3 regions of the Bordetella genomosp. 11 genome follow, and region 2 is predicted to be linked to each of the others. Evidence: predicted binding sites of a transcription regulator. Region 2 holds the regulator's gene; each other region holds the start of a gene.
The links. Region 2 encodes LexA, which represses DNA repair genes until DNA is damaged. Its sites were predicted from a motif close to ACTGTATNNNNATACAGT; they were not measured.
Positions count from the first base shown of each region.

Region 1: the regulator LexA is predicted to act here: its motif matches at 3,500-3,517, upstream of imuA (translesion DNA synthesis-associated protein ImuA).
Region 3: the regulator LexA is predicted to act here: its motif matches at 1,303-1,320, upstream of CAL28_RS08805 (ATP-dependent helicase).

Region 1 covers NZ_NEVS01000004.1:819,540-827,059, forward strand. Annotated here, with positions in the region: gene CAL28_RS11500 (error-prone DNA polymerase) at 1-1,248, opposite strand, end outside; gene CAL28_RS11505 (Y-family DNA polymerase) at 1,279-2,739, opposite strand; gene imuA (translesion DNA synthesis-associated protein ImuA) at 2,669-3,427, opposite strand; gene CAL28_RS11515 (tetratricopeptide repeat protein) at 3,736-4,701, shown strand; gene CAL28_RS11520 (VOC family protein) at 4,706-5,128, opposite strand; gene CAL28_RS11525 (PadR family transcriptional regulator) at 5,310-5,999, shown strand; gene CAL28_RS11530 (siderophore-interacting protein) at 6,023-6,838, shown strand; gene CAL28_RS11535 (Bug family tripartite tricarboxylate transporter substrate binding protein) at 6,898-7,520, opposite strand, start outside.
Region 2 covers NZ_NEVS01000004.1:2,302,472-2,309,991, forward strand. Annotated here, with positions in the region: gene CAL28_RS17955 (IscS subfamily cysteine desulfurase) at 1-427, opposite strand, end outside; gene iscR (Fe-S cluster assembly transcriptional regulator IscR) at 450-998, opposite strand; gene CAL28_RS17965 (low molecular weight protein-tyrosine-phosphatase) at 1,420-1,911, opposite strand; gene uvrB (excinuclease ABC subunit UvrB) at 2,216-4,243, opposite strand; gene CAL28_RS17975 (amino acid aminotransferase) at 4,321-5,526, shown strand; gene lexA (transcriptional repressor LexA) at 5,679-6,329, shown strand; gene lon (endopeptidase La) at 6,390-7,520, opposite strand, start outside.
Region 3 covers NZ_NEVS01000004.1:259,832-267,351, forward strand. Annotated here, with positions in the region: gene CAL28_RS08795 (DUF72 domain-containing protein) at 1-527, opposite strand, end outside; gene CAL28_RS08800 (PA2169 family four-helix-bundle protein) at 748-1,197, opposite strand; gene CAL28_RS08805 (ATP-dependent helicase) at 1,400-3,475, shown strand; gene CAL28_RS08810 (hypothetical protein) at 3,489-3,728, opposite strand; gene CAL28_RS08815 (DUF72 domain-containing protein) at 3,918-4,838, opposite strand; gene CAL28_RS08820 (magnesium and cobalt transport protein CorA) at 5,009-6,046, shown strand; gene CAL28_RS08825 (thermonuclease family protein) at 6,073-6,663, shown strand; gene CAL28_RS08830 (ABC transporter substrate-binding protein) at 6,868-7,520, shown strand, end outside.

The DNA.
Region 1 (7,520 bases), 1.5 Mb from region 2:
GACCTCTTCGCGCCGCTGGTGTTCGAAATCGACGTCGATATCGGGCGGCTCGTTGCGTTCCTTGCTGATGAAGCGTTCGAACAGCGAGTTGCCGCGCGCCGGGTCGACCTCCGTGATGCCCAGGCAGTAGCACACCGCGGAATTGGCGGCGGAGCCTCGTCCCTGGCACAGGATGCCCTTGGTACGGGCGAACTTGACGATGTCGTAGACCGTCAGGAAGTAGGCTTCGTAGCGCAGGTCCTGGATCAGCGCCAATTCCTTTTCGATCTGTTCGACGACGATATCCGGCGTGCGTTCGCCGAAGCGGCGGCGCGCGCCGGCATAGGTCTCGGCGCGCAGGTACGAAGCGGGAGTGGCGCCGGCCGGCACGATTTCGTCCGGATATTCGTAGCGCAGCTCGTCCAGGTTGAAGGTGCAGCGGCGTGCGATCTCCAGCGTCTGGCGCAGCGCCTCCGCGTCATGGAGCCGGGCCAGCTGCAGGCGCGAACGCAAATGGCGTTCGGCATTGGCGGCCAGCGCATAGCCGCATTCGCCGACCGGCTTGCCCAGGCGGATGGCCGTCAGCGTGTCATGCAGGGGCTTGCGCGAGCGCACATGCATTTCGGCCAGCCCCAGCGCGGCGATGGGCAATCCGCAGGATTGGGCGGCGCTTTCCACGGCATCGCGATGCAGGTCATCGCGGGATTGGTGCCTGAGCGTCAGGCCGATCCATGCCCGGCCGGGAAAGACACGCGCCAGCCAGCGCGCCTGGTCCGCCAGCCGATCGGCGGCGATGCCGTGCGCCGGCGCCAGGATGGCCAGGCATTCGGGCAGGCCGGCCAGATGCCGGGAATTCGCCGGCGGGTGTTCCAGATGGGAGGCGGCAAGATGGTACGAGCCTTTTTTGCTCGCGCCGGTGCGCGCCAGCGTGATCAGTTCGCACAGGTTGCCGTAGCCTTCGCGGGTTTGCGCCAGCAGGATCAGGCGCACGGGTTCGGCGTGGCCGGCGAGTTCGAAATAGCTGCCGATGATCAAGGGCAGCTTGTGCGCCTTGGCTTCGGTATGCGCGCGCACCACGCCCGCCACCGAGCATTCGTCGGTGATGGCCAGGGCGGCGTAACCCAGCTCGGCGGCGCGGCTGACCAGTTCTTCCGCGTGCGACGCGCCACGCAGGAAGGTGAAGTTGGTCATGCAGCCCAGTTCGGCATAGGCGGGAAGCGTATGCCGCGGGATGCCGGGTACCGGCGCATTGCCATATTCGTCTGGCATTGGATCGTCATCGGGCGCGTGCATGGCGGTTCAGGCGTACAGCCCGTGCAGATACCAGCGTGCATCGGTCATGCCGCGTTCGCGGTAGATCCAGAAGCGGGCGGCGTGCGCGTCTTCCGCCACGAAATAATCACGTACCGCGGCAGCTTCGTCCCACCAGCCGCTTTCGATGCGTTCGGGGCCGCGCACCAGTGTCAGGGGCGTGCCGTGCACGGGACGGTTGCGCCGCACTTGCAGCGGCTGGGGCGGATCGAGCAGCCAGAAGGGGCGATCCAGCACTGGCGCGGCCGCGTGTGCGTCGCTTGCATCCTGCACGGGCTTCCAGCGATTGGCGAGCTCGGGCCGATGATCCGCGGCGGGGCTGGGCCGCAGCACCCGATCGGCGCCGAGGCGGGCGGTCAGCATATCCAGCAGGCGAGCGCGCTCGCTCGCGACTTGGGCGGGTTCGGGAAACAGCGTGGTATTGGCCGCCGGTTGCGGCACCGTCCGCGGCGCGTCCAGCGCGACCGCGATCACCGGCGCCTGCAGTGTCATGCGTCCCAGGCGTTCGCGCAGCAGGCCCAGCAGGTGAGCGGGCTGCCAGGCAGGTTCGGCCAGGGTCAATTCCAGCAGGCTGGGCGGCCGCGCATGGCGGCCGCGTTCGTGTTCCAGCACCAGGGTCAACCGGGGTACGGCACGCTGCCGGGCAGCCAGCCAGCCGCTCATCTGTTCCACCAGGATGCGCGCCACCGCAAGCACGGCATCGGTATGCTCGATGCGTTCGATCAATTCGTAGCGGCGCTTGAAAGCAGGCGGTGGGGATATCCATGCATAAGCCTGCGGCGCGTCGCCGTAGGCGGCATCCAGGGCTTTCAACAGCGCGGTCCCACAGCGTCGCTGCAAGCCGGCACGGGGCAGGCGGCGCAGGAAGCCGAAGTGCCGGCAACCGATGCCATGCAGCCATTCCAGATGGGGCTGGGCTTGCGGCAGCAGGGCGCAAGGCAGCGCGTCCAGGCGTCGCGCCAGCCGTGCCGCAACCAACGCATGGCGCGGTCCGGCATCGTTGCGGCACGCCAGCAGCCAGGCGCCGCCGGCTGTGGGCGCCATGCCCAGGCGCGCCTGCAGGCCCAGGATACGCAGGGTATGGGCGACGCGGCGCGCCAAGGCGCGAGGCCCGCTGAATACGCGCAGGCTGGCGCCCACGTTCAGCAGCAAACTGCCCTGGGTGCCCAGCGCGACGTCCGGCGTGTATTGCAGCAGCGCCAGCGCGGCGCCTTCCAGCGCGGTATTTTCGGCCGCGACGTCGCGATCCAGCAGGATGGCGTGCGGCGCCAGCGCGTTGGCGCCCGCGCGGCGCATGCCCAGGCGGATGCCATGGGCAGCCGCGGCCGGCGTCAGCGTCATGACGCATTCGTGCTCGATCACCGCGCATGCCGTGGCGTCAAGCGGCCACGGCGGATGCAGGGCGTCCAGCGCCAGCCTCGGCAGGTGAATGGCGATCCAGAGTTGCATGGGTATTCGAGACAAGATCGTGCGCGGGATGCGGCGTATCGATCGGTGTGAGGTGTGGCGTTTCGCGCGATGGCGTGGAAGATCCTTCCAGCGCGATGAACAAGGAATGGCTGCATACCGGTCCGCGACGCTTGACGATATCCACCCGCAGTCCGTCGCCGGCCGGCGCCAGGGCCAGCCGCAACGGCGCGGGCGATGCCTGGGCCACCGCGCGCGCCGGCCTCAGGCAGAAAAACAGCGTGGCGCCAGCCTGTGCCGCCAGATGCAGCCGGCGCAGGGATTCCGGCCTTGCCTGCGGCAGCCAGCAGAGCAGGGCGGCGCAGCCGCCGTTCTTCAGGATTTGTTCCGCCGCCCACAGCGCATCGGCCGGCCGGGCGGGATTCACCCACAGGAGCCGGGCGGGGTCCAATCCCCAACTGGTCCATGCCGCGATATGCGGCACGCAGGGCGGCTGTACCAGAACGATGCTGCCTTCCTGACCCAGGCCCCGCAGCGCCGGCCGCAGCAGCCGCATTTCTCCTATCCCGGCGCGTGGCAGCAAAAGTTCGTTCAACGCCCCCGCAGGCCAGCCGCCGCCGGGAAGTTCCCGCGCCAGCTCCGGGTACCCCGTGGGTACCGCCGCGCGCGCCGCCCGCGCGAGCTGCGTCCCCCGCCATAAGGCGGGATGGATCTGTTCGGGAGGCGGCATGGAAAGCCTGGACATGGTGGCGGGACAAAGGCGGAAACGCCCTGGCGGATAGGGCCGGGGCGCTGGATTTTCACTGGACAAATATACAGTAAAAACGATCCCGCATCGCTTCCGTTACCAGGTGCCACGCCACGGTAGAGCAGGCGCGGGAACGGCCCTTTCCGACGGTTCGAGGTACCACCCCCGTTCCACTGCCATTGGCAAGTTTTACAGTCGAGTGCGGCGTGCCATTGCCGTCAGGATTGAACTTTCCACGCTTCGCCTCCATCTGACATGCCACTGTGATGGGAGGGTTCCCTATGTACTCCATGAATTCAAAGTCATTCGCCGGTTCGATACTGGTGGCGGCCTGCCTGCTTTTCGGCGGCAACGCCATGGCGGCGGATGCGACGCCCGACCAGGTGTACCAGGCCGCGCAGGCCGGACACTACCGCGAGGCCCAGACCATGATGGACCAGATCCTGCGCGATCATCCGAACAGTGCCAAGGCGCATTTCGTGGAAGCGGAATTGCTGGGCAAGCAAGGCAAGCTGCCGCAGGCGCAGGAAGAGTTGAATACCGCCCTGCGCCTGGATCCCAGCCAGAACTTCGCCCGTCCTGGCGCGGTGGACGAATTGCGCACGCTGATCGCGTCGGGCAATGCCTCGCACTCCGCGGGCAAAGGCACTTTCGGGGGTAACCCGTGGGGCCTGGTGCTGGGCATCGTCGCGGTGCTGATCATCGTGTCGATGGTCATGCGCGCGCGCCGGCGCGCCGCGTATTCGCAGGGGCCCAATGGCCCTTACGGCTATGGTGCCGGCCGCGGACCGGCGCCCTACGGCGGTCCGCCGGCCGGCCCGCAGGGCGGCTACGGGTATCCCGGCGGCGCGGCCCCCGGGCAAGCCGCTGGCGGCGGCATGGGCTCCAGCATCATGGGCGGCCTGGCCACGGGCGCGGCGGTTGGCGCAGGCGTGGTGGCCGGCGAGGCCTTGATGAATCGCGTACTGCATGGCGGGTCGGGATCCGCCAATACCGGCAATGTCGTCGACACGGGGGCCGTCCCGGACGCGGGTACCGCGAATTCCCAGGAGGCCGGCTACGACATGGGCGGCACCGATTTCGGCCTGCGCGATGCGAGCTCATGGGATGGCGACGACACCCGCAAGGTCGCCAGCAATGACGGCGGGGATAACTCCTGGAATGTCGGCAATCCCTGGGACGATGACGGGTCTTCCAGCGACAGCGGCGGTTCCTGGGACGACGGCGGTGGAGGCGGGTCCGACGATTGGACCTGAAGACTCATCGATCCAGGGGCAGGGCGGGATTCCACGCCACTTCCCAAAGATATCCGTCAGGATCCTGGAAATAGCCGGCATAACCGCCCCAAAAGGTTTTTGCCCCCGGCTTCACGATGCGGCCCCCGGCCTGGCGGGCCTGTTCCAGGGTCCGATCCACTTCCTCTTCGCTGCGCACGTTGTGCGCCAACGCAAAACCCGTCGCGGCGCCTGCCGCGACGGGAAGTCCCGTATCGGCGGCCAGATCCTCGCGTCCCCATAGCGCCAGCTTCAGCCCCGGCTGCATATCGAAAAAGGCCACGGCGCCATTTTCGAACTCCTGGCCGACGATGCCCTTGGTCGGCAGGCCCAGGCCATCCCGATAGAAACCGACGGCCCGTTCCAGGTCCTCGACCCCAAGCGTGATGAATGAGACACGCGCTTCCATATCCGCTTCTCCTGTTCGGCCAATTGCATAGCGTAGCGTCGATTGCCGGCGACAGGGCGGCGCGGTGCCTCCTCGGGGTGGCGGCACTCCCTCTCTTCGAACGATTCCCAGGCGGGTATTGACACGCATACCCGGCATCTATATCGTACGATATATATCTTAAGATATAGAGAGGTCCTCCATGCACTTCCCCTTCCATCATTTCTTCTCCGGCCGCCACGCTTGGGTCGGCCGGGCCATGCATCATCGCGCGATGGCCGGCCGGGCAGGCGGTGGCCATCGCGGCGGCCATGGTCATCATGACCACGGCGACGACGCCGACGGCGGCGGCGGCGACCGCGGCTGGGTACGCGGCCGCAAGTTCGGCGGCGACGAACTGCAACTCATGCTGCTGGGCATCCTGGAACAGAATCCCAGCCACGGCTATGAACTGATCAAGGCGCTGGACGCGATGAGCAGCGGCTACTACACGCCCAGTCCCGGCATGATTTACCCCGCGCTGACTTACCTGGAAGAGATCGGCTACGCCACCGTCGAACTCGAAGGCAGCAAGAAGCGCTATCGCCTGGCCGACCCCGGGCGCGCCCATCTGGACGCCAACCGCGAACGCCTGGCCCTGCTGTTCGGCAAGCTCAAGCACATCGCCCGCAAAATGGAATGGATGCGCCGCGCCTGGACGGGCCAGCCCATGGAAGCCGGCCCGAACGGCGAGGACGTCGCCACGGGCTGGGTGCCGGAACTGGTCCAGGCCCGCCAGGCATTGAAGCAAGCCCTGTTTCGCCGCGACGATGCCGACCCCGCGGAACAGCGCCGTATCGCGGCCATCCTGATGCGCGCCGTCAATGAAATCTGCGGCGACGCCAAGGCCTGACAACCCATCACCCGACCATTTCCATGACCCAACCAGATCTTGCCGTTCGGCGCGTGCGCCATGAACTGAAAATGCGACTGCTGCAAGTCGTTCGCACGCAAGCGGTATCGCCGCAATTATTGCGGGTGACCCTGTCCGGCGAAGACCTTCGCGGCTTCGTGTCGGCCTCGTTCGACGATCACGTCAAGGTGTTCTTTCCCGAACCAGGCCAGGACAGGCCCGTGCTTCCCACAGTCGGCCCCGAAGGCATTTCCATGCCCCCTGGCGTGCCGCGTCCCGCCGCGCGCGACTACACGCCGCGCCGTTACGACGCGCATGTCAACGAACTCGATATCGAATTCGTGCTGCACGGCGACGGCCCCGCATCGACGTGGGCAGCGCGGGCGCGCCCCGGCCAGTTCATCGGCGTGGGCGGGCCGCGCGGTTCTTTCGTCGTGCCGACGGCGTTCGACTGGCACCTGCTTATCGGCGATGACACCGCCTTGCCGGCTATTGCCCGGCGCATCGAGGAACTGCCCGCTTCGGCGCGTGTGATCGCGTTGATCGAAGTGGCCGATGCCGGCGCGCAGATTCCTTTGCCCGTCCGCGATGGTTTGTCCGTGCGCTGGCTGCACCGCGACGGCGCACCCGCCGGCGATCCCGTCGCGCTGGAAAGGGCCGTGCGCCAAGTGGCGCTACCGGCAGGCGAGGGCTATGTCTGGGCGGCAGCGGAATCCGCCGCCGCCAAGGCCGTGCGCCGCGTGCTGGTCGAGGAGCGCGGCATTGCCAAGACGCGCATTCGGGCGTCCAGCTATTGGAAGCGCGGCGCGTCGGCCGTGCATGAAACCCACGACGATTGAACGCGCCGGCACGGTGTGCGCGGCAAAACGGTGCCCACGGATGCGTGGGCACCGGGCTTCTACCCCAGCTTCAGGTTCGTCGCCTTGATGATCTTGCCCCACTTCTCTTTCTCAGAAAGGATGAAGCGCTGGAATTCCTGCGGGGTATCGCTGACCAGCTCGACGCCGGTGGCCTTGAACTTCGCGATGACCGCCGGGTCGGCCAGCACCTGGCGCACCGCGGCGTTCAATTTGTTCACGATGTCCGCCGGCGTGCGCGCCGGCGCGACCAGCCCGAACCACGCGTCCGATTCGAAGCCCGGCACGGTCTCGGCGATGGCCGGGATCCCTTCCAGGCTGGCCACGCGATGGCTGGATGCCACGCCCAGGGGATGCATGGTTCCGGCCTTGACCTGCGGGTAGGTCGTGGGTGAATTGTCGAACATCACCTGGATCTGTCCGCCGATCAAATCCGTGGCGGCGGGGGCGCTGCCGCGATACGGAATATGCTGCAGATCGATGCCCGCATCCAGCTTCAGCAGCTCCATGGTGAGATGGCTGGTGGTGCCGCTGCCTTGCGAGCCGTAGGCGACCCGGCCCGGATGGGCCTTGGCGTAGGCGATCAGTTCGGCCACCGTCTTGAAGGGCGCGTGGATATTCGATACCAGCATGATAGGCACCGAGGCCAGCATCGATATGGGCG
Region 2 (7,520 bases):
CGGGCCGCAAGGTCGCCTTGAACACGTCCAGGTCGATCAATCCGTTATCCATCACGTCGAGGTACGTGACTTCGAACCCCTGGCGCTCCAGTTCACGCGTGGTATCCAGAACAGCCTTGTGCTCTGTCTTGACCGTAATGATGTGCTTGCCGCGTTCCTTATAGAAATTCGCGGCGCCCTTGATCGCCAGGTTGTCCGATTCGGTGGCACCCGACGTCCAGATAATCTCGCGGGGATCGGCATTCACCAGTTTGGCGACTTCCTCGCGGGCGCGTTCCACCGCATCCTCCGCTTCCCAGCCTATCGAATGGCTGCGCGAAGCGGGGTTGCCGAAGTTTTCGTACAGCCACGGCACCATTTTTTCCACCACGCGCGGATCGACGGGCGTCGTGGCGGAATAGTCGAGGTAAATGGGACGGTTGGTCATGTTCGTACAGCTCCTGGTTTTCTTATACGGTGGCGGACGCGCCCGGCTGCGCCGCGCTGGTACATGGGCTGACAACGCCGGCACCGTTGGTCATGCGGTTGACTCGCACCGTGCCGTTTTGCGCCTGGTTATTCGCTTCCTGAAGCTGGCGGACACGCTGCTGGTCCACAAGGTCCTGCAAGGACACGGAATCCAGGTAGTCGACCATCTTGCGATTAAGGGTGGCCCAGAGCTCGTGCGTCATGCACTTTCCGGATTTGCCATCCTTGCCGCTCGTACAGTCCTGCTTGCCGCCACAACTGGTGGCGTCCAGCGGCTCGTCGACGGCGAAAATGATGTCGGCGACCGTAACATTACGGGCCAGTCGCGCCAGGGAGTACCCGCCACCCGGACCACGCACGCTGTCGACCAGTTCGTGGCGCCGCAGCTTGCCGAACAGTTGTTCCAGGTAGGAAAGGGAGATGTTTTGGCGCTGGCTGATGGCCGCCAGCGTAACCGGCCCGCTGTGCTGACGCATGGCGAGGTCGATCATGGCGGTCACGGCGAAACGTCCTTTAGTAGTCAGCCGCATATCGAGGTTTCCTGTTTAGCCAGTAGGCCCGGCAAGCCGGGATCCAATACCTGAGTAATTGCCTCAAGTATAGCCTATTCCCGACTAATTTGCTATGAAACCCTGCGGCCGATAGGGCCGGGAAGCAGGCCGGCACGAGGGCGGGCCCGGGCGGAACGCCCTGCCGGACGGACCGTTAAAAAACCGCCCGGGGGCGGCTTAAACAACGGGGACAACGGGGACAACGGTAACAACGACAACACGGACAAGGCACCGCGATCGTCCATGCCCCGCCAGCGAGGCTGGCACCCCAAAAATGACACCGGACGCCACTAAGGCGACCGCACGAATCCCCGGCTAGACGTACAACTGCCCACCGAAAAGGCGGGCAGTCGCTCTACCATGGGGTGGCGCCAGCCAGAGCTGACGCAAACCCCGTGAATCAAGCCGCCTGGTATTGGGTGGCGCGCTTGCGCACCAACTCCAGCACGCCCTGACAGGCGTCTTCCAGGTAGTCGAGTACCTTGCCGAAACCTTCGGGGCCGCCATAGTAAGGATCGGGAACCGTGGCTTCCTCGAACTCGTTGGCGAACCGCATCAGTAACATCAGCTTGTGCTGGTAAGCCTTCGGACACTGCTGTTGCAGCGCAGAAAGGTTTTCCCAGTCCATCGCCAGAATGAGATCGAATTCACGGAAATCGTCGGGCGTGACCTGACGCGCCTCGCAATGCGTGATTTCATAGCCGCGCTTCCGGGCAGCGGCCTGAGCCCGGGCATCTGGGGCTTCGCCAATATGGAAGGCATGCGTACCGGCGGAATCTATCCGCACGACATCGCCCAGCCCGGCATCATTGACCAGCCGGCGGAACACGCCTTCTGCGCTCGGCGAGCGGCAGATGTTGCCCATGCAAACGAAAAGTACCTTGGTCATCATGCTTGATAGTCTGCGGGAAAACCCGCAAGGAGGCAAGCTTTTTTTCAGTACAAAGGCACTATCCGGACAAAAGTCAAACGACTAAAAAATCCAGCCGATTTAGGGACTTATAGGGTAAACCTAATAATGCTATTGAACATCCCTAAATCAATTCCGGCACCAATTCAATGGTAGGCGACGCGGCGTTGCAACACGAAATCATGTCGGCGCCATGTCACCGCCGTGACACGGCTGCGACAGCGGTACCGCATGCGGATTTCCGCTCCGGCGCGCCCGCCTTCCGATCGACAACAAAAAGGGACGGTTAGCGCGCACCGTCCAGCAGCACCCGCTCCTTCAAGGCATTCAGCGCGTCGCGGGCCGCCGCGGCCTGCTCGAACTCGAGATTGCGGGCGTGATCCATCATCAGCTTCTCCAGGCGGCGGATTTCCCGCGCCAGCGCTTTTTCGTCGGTCAACAATTCCGCAGGCAGCGCGTCCTCGACCGTCGAGTGATGGACAGGCGCCACGACGCCATCGATCAGCTCCCTGACGGCCTTCTGCACCCCCTTGGCGGTAATCCCGTGCTCCAGATTGAACTCCTCCTGCTTTTTGCGCCGGCGTTCGGTTTCGCCGATGGCGCGATGCATGGAATCGGTTATCCGGTCCGCATAGAGAATGGCCCGGCCATTCAGGTTCCGTGCCGCCCGTCCGATTGTCTGGATCAGACTGCGCTCCGAGCGCAGGAAACCCTCTTTGTCGGCATCCAGGATGGCAACGAGCGACACCTCCGGGATATCCAGCCCTTCGCGCAACAGGTTGATGCCCACCAGTACGTCGAACGTGCCCAGCCGAAGGTCCCGGATAATCTCGACACGCTCCACGGTATCGATATCCGAATGCAGATAACGCACCCGGACGCCGTGTTCGGCCAGGAAGTCGGTCAGGTCTTCGGCCATGCGCTTGGTCAGCGTCGTGACAAGCACCCGGTCGGACTGCGCCACGCGCAGCTTGATCTCGCCCAGCAGGTCGTCCACCTGCGTATGCGCGGGACGCACTTCCACGATGGGGTCCACCAGACCGGTCGGGCGCACCACCTGCTCGACGACATTGTCGGAGTGTTCCTTCTCGTAGGCGGACGGGGTCGCGGACACGAACACGCACTGCCGCATGCGCGCTTCGAATTCCTGCAGTTGCAACGGCCGATTATCCAAGGCGGAGGGCAAGCGGAAGCCGTACTGCACCAGGGTTTCCTTGCGCGAGCGGTCGCCGCGGTACATCCCGCTCAACTGGCCGATGGTGACGTGGCTTTCGTCGATGAACATCAGCGCATCGCCCGGCAGGTAGTCGATCAGCGTAGGCGGCGGCTCGCCCGGCGCGGCACCGGACAAGTGCCGGGAATAATTTTCGATCCCCTTGCAAAAGCCGAGTTCCTGGAGCATTTCCAGATCGAAACGTGTGCGTTGCTCCAGACGCTGGGCCTCGACGAGCTTGCTTTGCGACGTGAAGAACTGCACGCGTTCGCGCAGCTCTTCCTTGATCGTTTCGATGGCCCGCAGCACCGTATCGCGCGGCGTGACGTAATGCGACCCGGGATAAACGGTAAACCGCGGGACCTTCTGGCGCACCTTGCCTGTCAAGGGGTCGAACAGCTCCAGGGTTTCGACTTCGTCGTCGAACAACGTCAGGCGCAGCGCAAGTTCCGCGCTTTCCGCCGGGAAGATGTCGATGGTTTCGCCTCGGACGCGGAATGCGCCGCGCGTGAAGTCCGCATCGTTGCGCGTGTACTGCATGGCCACCAGGCGCGCCAGGATTTCGCGTCGCGAGATGCGGTCGCCGGTGCGCAAAATGAGCACCATGGCATGGTAATCGCCCGGGTTGCCGATACCGTAGATGCACGAGACCGTCCCGACGATGACCGTGTCGCGCCGCTCGAGCAGGCTTTTGGTGGCTGACAGCCGCATCTGCTCGATATGCTCGTTGATCGACGAGTCTTTCTCGATGAACAGATCGCGCGTCGGCACATAGGCCTCGGGCTGGTAGTAGTCGTAGTAGGAAACGAAATACTCGACGGCATTCTTGGGAAAGAATTCGCGCATTTCGGCGTACAGCTGCGCGGCCAGGGTTTTATTGGGCGCCAGAACCAGCGCGGGACGGCCCAGCCTGGCGATCATGTTCGCCATCGTGTACGTCTTCCCCGAACCGGTCACGCCGAGCAGGGTCTGGTACATCAAGCCGTCCCGCACGCCGTCCACCAGCGCGCCGATCGCGCCGGGCTGGTCGCCCGCCGGGGGATAGGGCTGGTAGAGCTGGAACGGGCTGTCCGGAAATTCGACGAATCCAGGTGCGGTCATGCTAGACTGTCTCAGGGTAAACCCCCCATTATCCGCCGCATGTCCGGCCGCGTCCACCTACCCTTCTTCACGATCCGATGACCTCCCTTTTCCAAAACGTCGAATTGGCCCCGCGCGATCCCATCCTTGGGCTGAATGAGCAGTACAACGCAGATACCCGGCCGGGCAAGGTGAATCTGGGCGTAGGGGTGTACTACGACGATAACGGGCGTATTCCGCTTTTGTCCGCGGTGCGCAAGGCGGAAATCGCGCGCATCGAAGCAGCTGCCGCGCGCGGCTACCTGCCGATCGAAGGCATCGCGGCGTATAACAAAGGCGCGCAGGCGCTGCTGCTGGGCGCGGATTCGCCCTTGTCGGCGGCTGGCCGCGTGTTGACCACGCAAGCCCTGGGCGGCACTGGCGCGCTGAAGATCGGCGCCGATTTCCTGCATCAGCTGCTGCCTCAGTCGAAGGCCTACATCAGCGATCCCAGCTGGGAAAACCACCGGGCACTGTTCGAACGGGCCGGCTTCCAGGTCGAAACCTACCCGTACTATGACCCGGCAACCCACGGCCTGAACTTCGAAGGCATGCTTGCCGGTCTGAAGGCGATGCCGGCGCGCAGCGTGGTCGTGCTGCACGCCTGCTGCCACAACCCCACCGGCGTGGATCCCACGCCGGAGCAATGGCAGCAGATCGCCAATGTCGTCAAGGAGCGCGACCTGGTTCCCTTCCTGGACATCGCTTACCAGGGGTTCGGGGCAGGCCTGCAGGAAGATGCCGCGGTCGTACGTCTTTTCGCCGGCATGGACATGACGGTGTTCGTCAGCTCGTCATTTTCCAAGTCCTTCTCGCTGTATGGCGAACGCGTCGGCGCGCTGACGGTGATCTCCGGCAGCAAGGACGAAGCGACACGCGTGCTCAGCCAGCTCAAGCGCGTCATCCGTACCAACTACTCGAATCCGCCCACGCATGGCGGCACCGTCGTCTCCACCGTGCTGAATACGCCTGAACTCTTCACGCTGTGGGAGCAGGAACTGGGCAGCATGCGCGAGCGCATTCGACTGATGCGGCGCCAACTGGTCGAAAAGATCAAGGAACAGGGTGTGCAGCAGGACTTCAGCTTCGTCCTGCAGCAGCGCGGCATGTTCTCGTATTCGGGGTTGACCGCGGCCCAGGTCGATCGCCTGCGCGAAGAACACGGCATCTATGCGATCTCCAGCGGGCGGATTTGCGTGGCGGCGCTCAACAGCCAGAACATCGATGCCGTCGCCAAGGCGATCGCGGCGGTACTGAAGGGCTAAGACCCGCAGCTTGCGAAAACGGAATGGGGCCTGAGGGCCCCATTCTTTTTACGAGCGCCAAGCCCGTAAAGCGCGATAGCCCCTTGCGTTTTGAAGCTGCGTCCCCCAAAATGCGGAGCTGTATATCCATACAGGGAAGCAGGAACCCGCAAATGGCCAGCAAACTTACCGAACGCCAACAGCAAATCCTCGACCTCATACGCCAGGCGGTCGCCAGTACGGGGTTTCCGCCCACTCGCGCGGAAATTGCCCAGGCATTGGGGTTCCGCTCGCCGAACGCGGCGGAAGACCATCTGAAAGCCCTGGCCCGCAAAGGCGCGATCGAGCTGACTGCCGGTGCGTCCCGCGGCATCCGCCTGAAGGATCCGCGCCATGAAGGCGGGCAAGCCATGCTGCCCATCCCTTCCCTTGCCCAGCTCATGCTGCCGCTCGTAGGGCGGGTAGCGGCGGGCAGCCCCATCCTGGCCGCCGAACATGTCGAACGGGACGTGGGCGTGGACCCCGCCCTGTTCACGCAGCGTCCGGACTATCTGCTCAAAGTGCGGGGAATGAGCATGCGCGATATCGGCATCCTCGACGGCGACCTGCTGGCCGTCAAAAAAGCCAGCGAAGCCCGCGAAGGCCAGATCGTGGTAGCCCGGATCGATGAAGACGTCACGGTAAAACGGCTGCACCGCGAAGGCGGCCGCATCGAACTCCTGCCGGAAAACCCGGATTTCCAGCCCATCGTTGTCCAGCCCGGTCAGGAATTCGCCCTGGAAGGCATCGCGGTCGGACTGATTCGTATCCAGGCGCTGCACTGAAAAGCAAAGGGCCTGACAGCTTGCGCTGCAGGCCCTTGCGAACAAGGCACGGCGACGAGGTCAGTGCTTGATGACCGGGTCGACCGATTCCGTCGCGGGTGCCGGCGTCACCAGCGGCTTGTCCTTGGCTTCCTCTTCCGAAATCGCCTCGGGCATGCGTTCCAGCGCACGTTCCAGCACCTTGTCGATCCAGCGAACCGGCACGACCTCCAGCTGATTCTTCACGTTGTCGGGAATCTCAGCCAGATCCTTGACGTTTTCCTCGGGGATCAGCACGGTCTTGATGCCACCCCGATGCGCGGCAAGCAACTTTTCCTTCAAACCGCCAATGGCCAGCACTTCCCCACGCAGCGTGATTTCGCCTGTCATGGCCACGTCCGCGCGCACCGGGATGCCCGACAAGGCCGACACCATGGCAGTGGTGATGGCGATACCCGCGGACGGACCGTCCTTGGGCGTCGCGCCTTCCGGCACGTGGACGTGCATATCGCGCTTTTCGAAAACGCTGTCGGCAAAGCCCAGCCGGCGAGCGCGCGACCGCACGACCGTACGTGCCGCCTCGACGGATTCCTTCATCACGTCGCCCAGTGAACCCGTGCGCTGGATGGCGCCTTTACCAGGCATATCGGCGACTTCGATGGTCAGCAGATCGCCGCCCACCTCGGTCCAGGCCAGGCCTGTAACTTGGCCAACCTGGTTTTCTTTCTCCGCCATGCCGAAGTTATAGCGGCGCACGCCCAGGTAATCGTTCAGGTTCTCTGACGTCACGGCGATAGGCTTCGCCTCGCCTTTGCCGTCGGCCTTCGACTTGGCATCACGCTCCGTCAGCAGTTGCTTGACCACCTTGCGGCAGATCTTGCCGACCTCGCGCTCCAGCGCTCGCACACCGGCTTCCCGCGTGTAGTAGCGGACGATATCGCGCAAAGCCGATTCGTCGATCGTCAGTTCCGCTTCCTTCAGCCCGTTGTTCTTCAACAGCTTGGGAATCAGGTGGTCGCTGGCGATGTGAACCTTCTCGTCTTCGGTATAGCCGGACAGACGGATGACTTCCATCCGGTCCAGCAGTGCCGGGGGGATGTTCAGCGTATTGCTGGTCGCCACGAACATCACGTCCGACAGATCGAAGTCCACCTCGACGTAGTGATCCTGGAACGTATGGTTCTGTTCCGGATCCAGCACCTCCAGGAGGGC
Region 3 (7,520 bases), 2.0 Mb from region 2:
GCCACCCGGGCCCGGCCGCGCGTATCCGGCTTGATCCAGCGCGGAAACTGGAAATGCACGGCGCCCAGTTTGCCCGACATGCGCAGGGGTTCCAGCGCGAAGACGAAGCGGCGCCACGCTTCATCGACGACCTCGCGCGGCAACTGATCGATGAAGCAGACGTCGCCGGCATTGTGGCGCAAGGCATCCTGCAGGTCGGTATCCAGCGCGGCCAAAGGCGTCTGGTGACCGGTAAACAGGCGGAATGCCTTGATGTTGAAAACGAAGTCCGGCGGCGTGCGCGTCGCCCAGGCATGGGCATGGCGCGCGGAGGGCAGGGCGTAATAGCTGGAGTCCACTTCGGCAATCGGGAAGTGGGCCGCGTAGTAACGCAGTCGCGCCTGTGCGTCGGCGGTGCCGGGTGGATAGAAGCGGCCGCACGCCAGCAGGGTCGGATCCGTCCAGGACGCGGTACCGACCAGGATGGACGGTGCGCCCGGAAAGCCGGCGGCAGGCTGGGCTGCCCGCTGCCCGGATGGGAAATGCATTGCTTCTGACATGAGTCGCGTAGCGGTCCCGGCACGCGTTGCCGGCCCGGTGCCGGCGCGCCGGCAGATGCCCTGTGCGGGTTTGCCGGGCGCCTGGGCGCTCCGCGGATTATCCCTCAATCCCCCTTGCCACCGGGAGCGCCTTCACCGCCCATGGCATGCGGGCGGTGGATGGCCGCGGGGCGGTGGGCGCCGGCCCATGTCCCCGCGGCGACGGCGGTCAGGCGTTCGCGCGATAGCGGTCGCGCAGGGCGCGGATCTGATCGTGGTTGCGCAGCACGCCTTCATATTGCCGCTGCACCACCGCCCGGATGTCTTCGGGCAGGGGTTCGCGCAGGGCGTTGGTGTAATCCTGCTTGGCAACGTCCTCGCCGCGCTCGCATTCCTCCAGGATGGCGGCATCGCTGCGTCCGGTAACGGCTGCCTTCAGGTGAACCCAGCCGCGATGCACGGCGCCGGCGACGCTACCGCCGGTTTCCGGCTTGCCGCCGAGCCGCGCAACGATGGCCTGAAGTTCCGCGGCGCCCGCCGCGCAATCCTGGGCGCGATTCTGCAGCAATCCCCGCAGCTCCGGATCCTTGGTGTCCTCGGCTGCCACCTGGAAACCCTTTTCGCCGTTCTTGCAGGTTTCGGTCAGGTCGTTCAGCAGTTTGACGATACGATCGGCCATGGCATTCTCCTTGGTAGCGGGTGGCGCGCTGTGCCCGCGCGCAGCGCGATTTCCCTGGACCGGACACTTCGCAAACCGCGTTCCCAGGGGAGCGCCCCGCGCCGGGCTGAGGTTTTATCCAGTATTATTGCGGGCTGTCGTGTCGCCGCTGGCGGCATCTGCCCATCCATGAGCGTTGTGCCCCGGCTCCTGCCGTCTTCAAATGTCCGAACGTCCCGCCGATGTGCCCGATCCTCTCGCGGACCTCAATCCCAGCCAGCGCGAAGCGGCCGAATACGGTGCCGGTCCGCGGGACGATGGGCCGCTGTTGGTCATCGCCGGCGCCGGTTCGGGCAAGACGAGCACGCTGGCTCATCGGGTCGCCAACCTGATCCTGCGCGGCGCGGATCCACAGCGCATGCTGCTGCTGACTTTCTCCCGGCGCGCGGCCATCGAAATGGAAAGGCGCGTCGGCGCGGTGCTGCAGAAAGTCCTGCGGCTGGGCGCCGGCCACGTGCCGCCCGCCTTGCCGTGGGCGGGCACCTTTCACGCCATCGGCGCCCGCCTGCTGCGTGAATTCGCGCCGCGCATCGGCCTGGCGGAAGCGTTCACCATCCACGATCGCGGGGATTCCGAAGACCTGATGGGGATGCTGCGCCACGAGCTGGGGTTGTCGTCGACCGAATCCCGTTTCCCGTTGAAGGGAACCTGCCTGTCCATCTATTCGCGCGTGGTCAACAGCCAGGCGCCGCTGGACGGTATCCTGAAGGACGTCTATCCCTGGTGCGCGCAGTGGGAGGACGAACTCAAGCGCCTGTTCCGCGCCTATGTCGAGGCCAAGCAGGCGCAGCAGGTCCTGGACTACGACGATCTGCTGCTTTACTGGTCTGAAATGATGGTCCATCCCGACATCGCCGGCGACGTAGGCGGTCGTTTCGAACACGTCATGGTGGACGAGTACCAGGACACCAACCGCCTGCAGGCCGCCATCCTGCTGGCCATGAAACCCGACGGCCGCGGCCTGACGGTGGTGGGCGACGACGCTCAGGCCATCTATTCCTTCCGCGCGGCGACGGTACGCAACATCCTGGATTTTCCCGGACAGTTCAAGGTGCCGGCCAAGGTGGTCACGCTGGAGCGCAACTATCGCTCGACGCAACCCATCCTGGATGCCTCCAACGCCGTCATCGCGCTGGCGCGCGAACGGCATGCCAAGCAGCTGTGGACGGAGCGCAAGTCCTCGAACCGGCCCAAACTGGTCACGGTCAGCGACGAAGCCGGCCAGGCCCGCTGGGTGGCGGACCAAGTCCTGGCGCAGCGCGAGGCGGGCGCCACGCTGAAGTCGCAGGCGGTGCTGTTTCGCGCTTCCGGCCACAGCGCGGCGGTCGAACTGGAACTGACCCGCCGCAACATTCCCTTCGTCAAGTTCGGCGGCCTGCGCTTTCTGGAGGCTGCCCACATCAAGGATCTGCTGGCGCTGCTGCGCTGGGCCCAGAACCCGCGCGGCCGCATGTCCGGGTTCCGCGTGGCGCAACTGGTGCCGGGCGTCGGGCCGGCGACGGCCGCGCGCCTGCTGGATGCGATGGACGGTGCGCCCGATCCCCTGGCGGCCCTGGACGCGTTCAAGCCCGGCAGCGCCGCGCGCGAGGATTGGCAGGGATTCGCCCAGGCCTACAAGGATTTGTGCGCCCCCGGCCTGGCGTGGCCGGCGGACCTGGACGTCGCCTTGCGCTGGTACGCGCCGCACCTGGAGCGCCTGTATGAGGACGCGCGCGTTCGCAGGGCCGACCTGGATCAGCTTGCCCGCATCGCGTCCGGCTATGCGTCGCGCGAACGCTTCCTGACGGAGCTGACGTTGGATCCGCCCGACGCGACCAGCGCGGAATCCGGCGCGCCGCTGCGCGACGAGGACTACATGATCCTGTCGACCATCCACTCGGCCAAGGGGCAGGAGTGGAAGTCGGTCTACGTACTCAACGTGGTGGACGGCTGCATTCCATCGGATATGGCGACGGGCTCGGCCGAAGAGATCGAGGAAGAACGCCGCCTGCTGTATGTCGCGATGACGCGCGCCAAGGAAGAGCTGCACCTGATCGTGCCGCAGCGATTCTATGTGCACCAGCAGACCGGCATGGGCGACCGGCACGTTTATGGGTCACGCACGCGGTTCATCCCGGACAACCTGGCGCCGTTGTTCGAAGCCTTGCCCAAACCGCCCGAACTGCCGCCCATGCGGGGCGCCGCGCCCACACCCGTGGCCCAGGTGGATGTGGCGGCGCGGCTGCGCCGGCTTTTCTAGCGCCGGGCGGCGGCTATTTGCGTTGCTTCCCGCTTTTGTCGTGGTCGGCCTTCCAATCGACTTCGTCCTTGGCCGTGGAAACCTTGCGGTCCGCTTTTTCCGCGACGCCCGGTGAAATCGGGTCGCTGGCCGGGAAGGATTCCTCCACGGCCTCGTCCAGCGCCTCCTGGTAGGTAGGCACCTTGTCGCCCTGGCGATCGGCGTCCTTGTCGGCCTTGGACTGTCCACCTTGTTTCGGATTTTCTCGCGTCATGTCGTTCTCCGTCTGTCGCGGCGGATCGGCCCGCACCGTCTACCGCGATTCTCTTGGGGGATACGGAACCGGATCATCCCGGCGCCGCCATCTGCCCTGCAGCAATCGGCATGCCTTGGCGCAGCCGCCGGCGACACGGCTTGCCGGACCATGCGTGCCAACGGGCCGCGGGTGCCGGGATGGGCATTCCTAGGCCGGCGCGCCGGATTCCGTGACCGGCTGCATGGGCAGGCGCAGCGCGCTCATCAATGCGCGCGCGTCGCGCGGCGCCATGACTTTCACATCGTTGTCGAAATAACAATAGACATCGCGAGCCCCCGATGGCCGCGGACGCGGGCCGGCCAGGCGCGCTCCGCGCGGCGTCCTGCCCCGGGACCAGGCGTCGATGCGGCGTGCCCAGTCCGCGATGGCCTCTTCGCTGTAGCCGCTGCTGTACAGCGCTTTATCGCCATGCAGGCGGACGTAGGCGAAGTCGGCTGTCGGGTCCTCGAGCAAAGGCCATTTTCCCGCGGTATCCGCCGTGACCAGCGCCACGCCGTACCGTCGCAGCATCGCGATGAATTCCGGACGGGCGTAGCTGGGATGGCGGATTTCCACGGCGTGGCGCACGGGACGCCGGGCATCCGTTTCGGTCAGGCTGCGCCCTTTCATCCGCGGGCCGTGTCGCCGCGCCAGGCGCGCGGCGGCTTCCGTGTCGCGCGGCAGCATATCCAGGAAGGGTTCGATGCGCGCCGCATCCCAGGGCAGGGTGGGCGGCAACTGCCAGAGGAATGGCCCGAGCTTTTCCCCCAGCGCCAGCACGCCCGAGGCGAAAAAATTCGCCAGGGGTTCGTCGATGTCGCGCAGCCTGAGCGTGTGCGTGATGAATCGCGGCCCCTTGACCGCGAAGACGAAGCCGCCGGGGGTTTCATCGCGCCAGCGGGCGAACAGCGGCGGGCGTTGCAGCGAATAGAACGTGCCGTTGATTTCGACCGTGCATACCTGATGCGCGGCGTAGGCCAGTTCGCTGTGCTGCGGCAGGCCCTTCGGATAGAAGCGCCCGCGCCAGGGTGCGTAGCGCCATCCTGAAATGCCGATGCGAACCGCGGATCGTTGCCGATGTTCAGCCATGCGTGGGATTCCGACGGGACAATGTAGCCTGCCGCCGCGTTGCAAGCGCCATGCCGTCCCCGCTCTCGCGGGCCGGCGGAGGCGTCCGGGCCCGGTGCTATCATCGTCGGTTGCTCGAAAGAGAAGCCGCCCGGCGCGCGGCCCTTTCAAGAGACCTGAAGGAAGGACTTATGCAGGATCCCGAATCCAAACCGGCCGCCGGTCCCGCTGCGGCCCAGGGCGCGGGCGGTGAGTACAACGGCGAGGTCGTCGCATCGATCTCGTATGTGAAAGGCCGCCGCGACCAGGCCGTGCCCATCGAGCAGATCCATTCCTATGTAGGACAGTCGGAACGCTTGCTGTGGCTGGGCGTGCGCAATCCCCATCCCGATCTGCTGATACGCGTGGGTGAAGAGCTGCGACTGGGGCCGAAGGCGATGGAGGAAATCCTGGAGCCGCACAAGCGCCCGAAGATCATCGATTACGGCAATGTCGTGCTGGTGGTCGCGGTCACGCTCGAGGTGGACGGCGATCGGCCGCTGTTCGGCGAAACGCAGTTGATCATCGGCGACGGCTTTCTGTTCACCATACGGCGCGGCTCCACGGCGCCCTACAGCGCGCTGCGCGAACGGCTGGAAGGCGCGCCGGATCTGCTGGCGCGCGGTAGCGACTACATCGCGTCAGAACTGCTGGATTTCCTTGTGGACCGTTACGTTCAGGGCGTGACGCGGCTGGAAGGCGTGGTGGAGAACGCCGAACAGAAGCTTTTGATACGCGGGGCGAAAGATACCGATATCCGGCGGCTGTACCGGCAGCGGCGCGACCTGCTGCGCATACACAACGCCATCGCTCCGATGTCGGAGATCTGCCGGCGCCTGGCGCGCGTGGAGATGACGGCCATCGACGAGCATGCCCGGCCATACTTCGCCGAGGTGGCCGACCGCGTCATGCGGATCGATGAACTGGTGGCCGCGCTGCGCGATGCGCTGGCATTCGCTTTCGAAGCGAGCCTGATGATCGGCCAGTCGCAGCAGAACGATACGACCCGCAGGCTGGCGTCCTGGGCGGCCATCCTGGCCGTGCCGACGGCGGTCGCGGGCATTTATGGAATGAATTTCGAACACATGCCAGAGTTGCACTGGCTGTATGGATACCCGGCGACGCTGGGGGGCATCGCCCTGGCGTGCGGGTTGTTGTATTGGCGGTTTCGGAGAGCAGGGTGGTTGTAAAAGCTGTACGCGCCGTGTTGCGGCGCATGGGGGCCTCGCGCGCCGTTATCGCAGCGGTCGCTGCGATGGCCAGTGTGGGTGTGGCGTATTGCTCGTCGTCGCGCGGGCCGGCGGGGGCCGCGCATCCAGGCTACACGCTGGAAGGACGGATCGTGCGTGTCGCCGACGGCGATACGGTGACCCTGCTGGGAACGAACAACAGGCAGTACAAGATCCGCCTGGCAAGCATCGACGCCCCCGAAACCGGGCATGGCAAGGACAAGCCGGGACAGCCTTACGCACAGGCGTCGCGGCGCAATCTGGAAAGCCTCGTGGCCGGCCGTACGCTGACGGCCCGCTGCTACGAGCAGGACCGCTACGGCAGGGACGTCTGCGACCTGCCCGCGGAAGGCGGCGAGACCGCCAACCGCCGGCAGGTGGAAGCCGGCTATGCCTGGGCCAATACCGTGCGCCACGGCGAATACCTGCGCGACGCGTCGCTGCCGGCGCTGGAGCGCGCGGCGCGCGAGGGCCGCAAGGGCATCTGGGCGCAGCCGGGGGCGGTGGCTCCCTGGGTGTGGCGCTTCGAATGCTGGAATGAACGCAAATGCGCGGTGGCGGGCCAGGCGGCGCCGTGATCGCGGCCGGCCGGGATCACGGCCACGCTGCTGCGTGACGCCGGACCAGCGGGCATGCCGCGCCGGACTTGCGGCGCGGCATGCCTGGGGGATTACCCGCGGTTGGCCGATCGCGGCGGCTCGTCCGGTGTAATCGGTCCTATATTCGGGTCCAGTTTGCTATCCTTGCCGCGACATAGACTTGCGGGCGGCATCGGGGCAAACATGGGGAGCATCAGGTGGCTTTGGGTCATCGCGGCGCTGTGCGCGGCCGCGCTGGCTGGCTGCGGGCAGGAAAGCCCGATCAATAGCCCTTATCCGTCGGGCGCGGAAAAGGACAACACGCTGTATACGGCCTTTACCCGTAATTCTCCCAAGTACCTGGATCCGGCCAGTTCGTATTCGGTCGATGAAACGCCCTTCACCTACAACGTCTACGAGCCGCTGTACGGCTACGATTACCTCGCCCGTCCGTACAAGCTGGTTCCCCGCGCGGCGGCGAGCATCGCGCCACCCACCTATCTGGATGCCCAGGGGCATGTGCTGCCGCAGGATGCGCCGGGCGAGACCATCGCCGAAAGCGTCTACGAAATCCCCATCCGCCCCGGTATCCGCTTCCAGCCGCATCCGGCCTTCGCGCGCAATCCCGACGGCAGCTACGTGTACTACCCGCTGCGGCCGGGGGAGCTCGACGATAAGTCGGCGATCCCGGATTTTTCGCAGACCGGCACGCGCGAGCTGACGGCGGACGATTACGTCTATGCCTTCCGGCGCCTGGCCAGCCCCCGCCTGGTATCGCCCATCTATTCGCTGATGGCCGATTACGTGGTGGGCATGAAGGAATACGGCGACCGCCTCAAGGCGCAGGACCAGGCCGC